Regions from separate parts of the Mesobacillus jeotgali genome, predicted to be linked through region 2. Evidence: predicted binding sites of a transcription regulator. Region 2 holds the regulator's gene; the other holds the start of a gene.

Region 1 (3,424 bases), 890 kb from region 2:
TTCCTTGCTCGTTATATTCAGCGGAGTGATGCTGTATTCAGCTTTTATACGCCTGTTCATGTATGAAGAGGCTTATGGGTTTACCTTTGCCAGGGTTCTGGCTCATTCTTTCATGATCTTCCTGCTAGTGGTGTTATGCTATTCCTTCATGAGAATATGGATGGATCGGCTCTCGCTTGTACGCTTTTATATCTTATCCGCCATCATTTTTTACACATTGGTCAATACGGTCCAGCTTGACACTTTCGTCGTTGAGCGCAATATCGAGCGTTATTCAGAAACCGGAAAAATAGATATTTACTATCTAAACTCACTGTCTTATGAAGGAGTGGAGGGATTGGTGGAGCTATATAAGCTTAATCCAGACCACCCGGGTCTGTCAGACTTGTTGCTGCAGAGGAGGCAGGAATTCCTAGATTCAGAAGAAAGCTGGAATACGATAAATATGTCCAGAAGAAGCGCTGAAAAAGCGTTAATGGATCTGGAGATGCAGTAACAATGAAAATATGGCGAAAATGAAAACAAAGACCGGCTTTGTTACCAGTTTTGTAACATATCGAAGTGAATAATGATGATAAAATAACCTTAAGCCAAATAAAGGGGAGCCATGTGAAATGGAAGGGATATCTGAAATCATTAATCTCTTAAAAGGTATTGAGAGCTCGATTGACTCATTGAATAAAAGGACCGAAAACATTGAAAAAAGACTCGACCGGCTCGAAAAAGTCGATAGCATTGAACATCGTGTTACATCAAACCAGATCGATATAACAGATATTAAAGACGCACTTGAAAGAATGGAAGAAGCACAAAGTGCCAAAATCGAAAATATGTTAAAAGAATTGCTAAGCAAAGCAGAAATAAAAAACAATACAGAATTCAGCACAATCCACAAACGCCTTGATTCCCATTTGTTAAAATTGGGAAGGGTCGAGGAAGAAATCCTGATGGTGCAGCAGGAAAAATAGTAGACAGGGAGATTGCGATATCGCAGTCTCTTTTTTTATAAAATGTATCCACAAAACTTTCATAAACTCGCAATTCCTTTATTTATCAGGGTCTGGCGGCTTTTTTAACTCATTATGTTCAGTCGTTCACAAAAAGTTGCACTTTGCGGGACTGAGACAAAGTATTCGGGAGTTATGATTAATGTGTAATCATACATTGCCTTTATTAGGCAGATTAATAGTATATATTTTACTTGAGGTGATTCTTTTGAAATACGATTTAGTCCTTCTCCATGCTCCCAGTGTTTATGATTTCAGGAAAAATGCGCTGCTGGCAGGGCCCATCAGTGACGTCGTTCCGTCCTCTCCGGTGTTTGAAATGTATCCTATTGGCCTGACGAGCATTGCGGAATATTTAGAACGCCAAGGTCTGCGCGTGAAAATCATCAACATCGCCAATCGAATGCTGATGGATGAAAATTTTGATGTCGAAAAGAAATTAAAAAAGATTAGGACACGGGCTTTTGGGATTGACCTTCACTGGCTGCCGCATGCTCATGGAAGTATTGAACTGGCGAAAATTGTGAAAAATCTTCATCCCGAAACTCCTTTGATCTTTGGCGGTTTATCTGCAACCTATTACCATAAAGAATTAATAGAGTATCCATTCATTGACTTTGTCATGCGGGGCGATTCAACTGAAAAATTAATGCTCCTTTTGATCAACCATTTGAAAAATGGAACCCATCATCTGGGCGGGATTCCAAACCTTACTTGGAAGGATGGAGACACTCCAGTATACAACCCGTTAAGCCATGTTCCTGACAGCCTGGATGAATTTGATATTCCGGGATATCGATATACTATCAAGTCTGTCTTCAAGTATAAAAATTTCCTGGATCCACTCCCCTATAATGGATGGCTTCAATACCCTAATACGGCGATCCTCACGGCAAAAGGCTGCACCCAGGGCTGCTTAATTTGCGGGGGCTCAAAGCAATCATACAAGGATAATTGCAATCGTAAAATACTGGCAAAACGCTCACCTGCAAAGCTAATAGAGGACATTCTTTTTATTCAGCGCTTCAGCAGGGCCCCGATTTTCATCCTTCATGATATCCGCCAGGCGGGTAAGGAATATGTAGATGAGTTTTTTGAGAGGCTCAGCAAGATCAACTTGAAAAATGAACTGGTATTTGAATTATTCCAATATGCGAACGAGGAATTCTTTGAAAAAATTGAGAAGGCTGTACCAAAGTACAGCATTGAATTGACATTGGAAACACATGATGAGAAAATCCGCCGTTACAACGGCAAATTTAATTGCACAAATGCAAAAGTGATTGAAACGCTGCAATCTGCATTGAAGCATAGCTGCAAGAAGATTGATATCTTTTTCATGGTTGGCATCCCGCATCAGGATTATCAAAGCGTCCTTGATAATGTCGATTTTTGTGAGGAAATTCACAATGCATGTGGCGGGAATAAACGTCTATCATACTTTGTCGCTCCGCTGGCACCATTCCTTGACCCGGCAAGCCCGGCATTTGAAAATCCTGAAAAATATGGCTATAAGAAGTTTTGCCATACATTTGAAGACCATAGAAAAGCAATCACTCAGCCATCATGGAAATACATGCTCAGCTTTGAAACAGATTATATGACCAGGGATGAAATTGTGAGATCAACCTATGAATCTGCCAGAAGCCTTAATGCTTTTAAACTGAAGTACAACCTTATAGACAAAAAGACACATGATGAGGTGAATGAGAAAATCACCAGGTCGCTTGAATATATAGAAAAAATCGATGAAATCATTGCTCTCCCGGAACAGGAAAAAAATCAGCAGTTAGCACTTCTTAGCAAGGAAATGGAAGAAGTGAACAAATACAGTATTTGCGGGAAGCATGAATTGAAATGGGAAGTGAAAAAGCATTATGCTGATATCTTCTCGCTGACTGCAATCGGAATCGAGCTTTTGGCAGAGGACATATGGATCAACGCAAAACAGAAATGGATTGCCTATAATAAAAGAGTTGGAGAAGCCTCTAAAAGCAGGACGTAAATTTTAGAAAGAGCCCCTCAGGACATTATTCTGAGGGGCTCTTTGGCATATTAATTACATAAGTGGTTCATGAAGATTAATCTTAAAAATGTTTAAACTGGAAGCAAACGTGAAAAGGTAAAGGAAAATATATTTAACTAGTAAAGCGGGTGGAGAAATGTCATCAATGATTGAATTTTTTAAAAGAGGAAATAAATCTTCCGGAATTGCTGCGCTTGGGAATACCTTCCTGGCAATCATCAAAGGGGTTGCAGCTGGAATTAGCGGAAGTGGTACGATGCTCGCGACGACACTACATTCGGTTGCGGATGCATTGAATCAATTCTTTGTTTTCATCGGCAGTGCAATCTCGGAAAAAGAAGCGACAAAGCGATTTCCGACCGGGTTCGGCAGGGTCGTAAACCTGTTCGTT
Region 2 (3,424 bases):
AGTGGCTTGATCAAGTGAAACAACCTCCTCAAATTATATGTAGATTATTGTTTATTAGCACTCGCCTCAATAGAGTGCTAACACAATTTATATAATAATGAATCTCTATTTTTTTTGCAAGCGTGAAGCCTAACTTTTTTTATAAAAATTAACATCTAAATCTACCTACATGCCCTTCGACAGCAAGTACTATTTTTCGCGTACTCCACGGCAGCATGGCTAAAAAAGACCACCATAAAGAGTATGCCAGTTCACCGGAATTTTAACCAAAATGTTCACGAGACACCCTGATATTTGAACTTTCCTGATGATTACTAGTAAAATGGATAGATAGCATTCTTATAACAACTTTTATGGCATACACATAGACCGATCCGAATAGAAGGAGATTATCATATTGAAAAAGGAATACTGGTACGTCATTATCGCCTATATCGCCATGCAGCTTTCAAGCCTCATCGGCATCCCGATTGTTGCCTTTATTGGAGCTGCAATGGGAAAAAGCCTGGAAGAAATGGAGACACTCTCGATTCCCTACTGGCTCGTGATCAGCTTTTCGCTGACACTTGTGATTGTGCTCCTGCTGCTAAGGAAGGAACGCAGGACAGGTGCTGACCTGCGTGATGCTTCATCACCGGTAAGCTCAGCAGCCTGGGCTTTCGCTGGTGTCTTCCTTGCTCTGTTCGCCCAATCGATTGCGGCAAGCATCGAGAATATGATTGGAATCGAAATGGGCTCGGAGAATACACAGGAAATCATCAAGCTGATCGAAATGTTCCCGATTGTCATTTTAGTCAGTTCGATTATTGGCCCTATATTAGAGGAAATCGTCTTCCGAAAAATCATATTCGGCAGCCTGCATAAGAAAATGAATTTCTTTTTCTCAGCGCTCATAAGCTCTGTCATATTCGCGCTTGCGCATATGGAGCCGGAGCATGTGATCCTGTACTCAGCAATGGGATTCACCTTTGCTTTCCTTTATGTAAAAACAAAGCGGATTATCGTGCCAATCATTGCCCATGTTACAATGAATACAATGGTTGTACTGATTCAATCCGTATTTAGGGAAGACATTGAGAGAATGATAAAAGAAGCAGAGAAAATTCAAAGCTTTATTGGGGGATTTTAAGTTATGAAGCAATCGCCTTTATTTTCAGGCGTTGTCTACATCTTGTTAGGCAGCTTATTCACCTATTTCGCCATCCAGAATGTAAATGAGACAGGCTGGGGATTCTTTAGCTATCTGCTTGTAGCCCTTGCCACGTTCGACTTCGGGTCCGGCATCAGGATGATCATGTTCCATTTTAAACTTAAGAATATACAGAAAAAATAGCTCCTTCATCATGAAGGAGCTATTTTTTATTCTACCGATTCTGTTGTTTCAGTATCTGTTGGATAATGCTTTAAGAAATAAATCAATGACTGCAATTCAACCGCCAAATCAATGTGATGAATCCTGATGGACGCCGGCACATTCAGTCTCGCTGGTGTAAAGTTCAGGATTCCCTTGATATTCGCCTGCACCAATCGGTCTGTTATCGACTGTGCTACTGCTGAAGGAACAGTCAGGATTGCGACCTGGATACCTTCCTCGACGACAACCTTGTCAAGGTCATCCATGTGATACACTGCAACGTCACCAATTTTCGTGCCAACCTTGCCTGGATCCACATCAAAGGCGATCTCAATTTTCGTATTATTGTTCTTGGAAAAATTATAATTCAAAAATGCTGTTCCCAGATTTCCGACACCAATCAAGGCTACCTTCGTCAGTTCATCCTGGTCAAGCGTCTTTCGGAAAAAAGTCAGCAGGTAATTGACATTGTAGCCGTACCCCTTTTTACCCAGAGCTCCAAAGTAGGAAAAGTCCCTCCGGATTGTCGCTGAATCCACTTTTACCGCTTCACTTAATTCCGCGGATGACACCCTTTGCTTACCTGAAGAATGCAAGTTCAATAAGAACCGGTAATACAGTGGCAAACGTTTTGCGGTTGCCTGCGGAATCTTCATAGCATCATTCGTCATTCTCCATCCTCCACCCTGTCCGTATTTCTATCTCAACTTTTCTTCTCTCTTGAAATCACCGTTTTTACCGCCGGTTTTTTCAACAAGATACGTCTTGCCGATCACCATGCCTTTATCAACGGCCTTGCACATATCATAAACAGTCAGCGCACAAGCTGAAGCTGCTGTTAACGCTTCCATTTCTACACCCGTATTCCCTTTTGTTTTAACAGATGCAGCGATATTTAAAATATAGTCATTTCCATTTTGCTCCCATTCGAATGAAAGGTCAATGCCTGTTAATGGAATCGGGTGGCACATCGGGATGATTTCTGACGTTTTTTTCGCCGCCATGATGCCTGCTACCTGTGCCACTGCAAGGACATCCCCTTTTTTCATTTTATTTTCAGTGATTCTCACATATATATCTTCATTCACGGTTATGCTTGAATGGGCGACTGCAGTACGAACCGTCTCCGCTTTTTCACTCACATCGACCATCTTTGCTCTGCCCTCTTCGTTAAAATGCGTAAATTCTGCCATGTAAAAGCTCCTTTCTACCAAATGATACACTATTTTGTCAAACTTGTGTGTGAACTTTGTTTCAATGTTCACAATACAAAGGGAATTTTTTTATACCGTCCCACCTACCGCAGTTCGCACATATTGCCGTGCCTATATTAATGGGTTACACTATCTCTAAGGCAATAGAGGTGAAAAATAATGATTTTATTACAGGTTAATCAGCTATCAAAATATTTTGCTGCTGATCTTATTTTATCGAATATAAAGTTTGAAATACAGACCAATGACCGAGTAGCGCTTGTCGGCCGGAACGGGGCAGGAAAATCAACCCTGCTAAAAATCATCGCCGGGTACGAATCACATGACGGCGGCGAAATCATCCGCCCAAAAGGTACAACAATTGGCTATCTGGCCCAAAATACCGGTCTGGAGTCCGAGAAAAGCATCTGGGATGAAATGCTGGCTGTTTTTGACCATCTGCACAACATGGAAAAAGACTTGCGCAGACTTGAGGAAAAAATGTCGGATCCAGACATCCTGTCAAACGAGACAGAATATGAAAGAGTCCTAAAAGAGTATGACTTGCTGCAGGTCCAGTTCAAGGAAAAAGGCGGCTACCAATATGAAGCCGATATCCGTTCCGTCCTCCACGGGCTGAACTTCCATTCTTTTGATTATTCCACAAAAATATCCACTTTAAGCGGCGGACAGAAAACTAGACTCGCATTGGCGAAGCTATTATTGACCCGCCCGGATATTTTGATACTGGATGAACCGACGAACCACCTGGATATTGATACGCTTTCCTGGCTTGAGCAGTATTTGCAGGGCTATAACGGAGCCATCCTGATTGTCTCCCACGACCGTTACTTCCTTGATAAGGTCGTGAACCAAG

What was found. The regulator Rex, encoded in region 2, represses fermentation and respiration genes when NADH is low (regulators of the CRP and FNR family bind a similar motif). The targets are predictions, from matches to a motif close to TTGTGAAATATTTCACAA.
Region 1: a site for Rex is predicted at 1,083-1,100, ahead of FOF60_RS05690 (TIGR04190 family B12-binding domain/radical SAM domain protein). Genes of this name have one in related genera too.

What each region holds. Positions count from the first base shown of each region.
Region 1 covers NZ_CP109811.1:1,138,113-1,141,536, forward strand. Annotated here, with positions in the region: gene FOF60_RS05680 (DUF4153 domain-containing protein) at 1-496, shown strand, start outside; gene FOF60_RS05685 (hypothetical protein) at 615-968, shown strand; gene FOF60_RS05690 (TIGR04190 family B12-binding domain/radical SAM domain protein) at 1,150-3,012, shown strand; gene FOF60_RS05695 (cation diffusion facilitator family transporter) at 3,170-3,424, shown strand, end outside.
Region 2 covers NZ_CP109811.1:249,484-252,907, reverse strand. Annotated here, with positions in the region: gene groES (co-chaperone GroES) at 1-14, opposite strand, end outside; gene FOF60_RS01390 (CPBP family intramembrane glutamic endopeptidase) at 398-1,129, shown strand; gene FOF60_RS01385 (YdiK family protein) at 1,133-1,333, shown strand; gene FOF60_RS01380 (redox-sensing transcriptional repressor Rex) at 1,360-2,025, opposite strand; gene moaC (cyclic pyranopterin monophosphate synthase MoaC) at 2,053-2,547, opposite strand; gene abc-f (ribosomal protection-like ABC-F family protein) at 2,728-3,424, shown strand, end outside.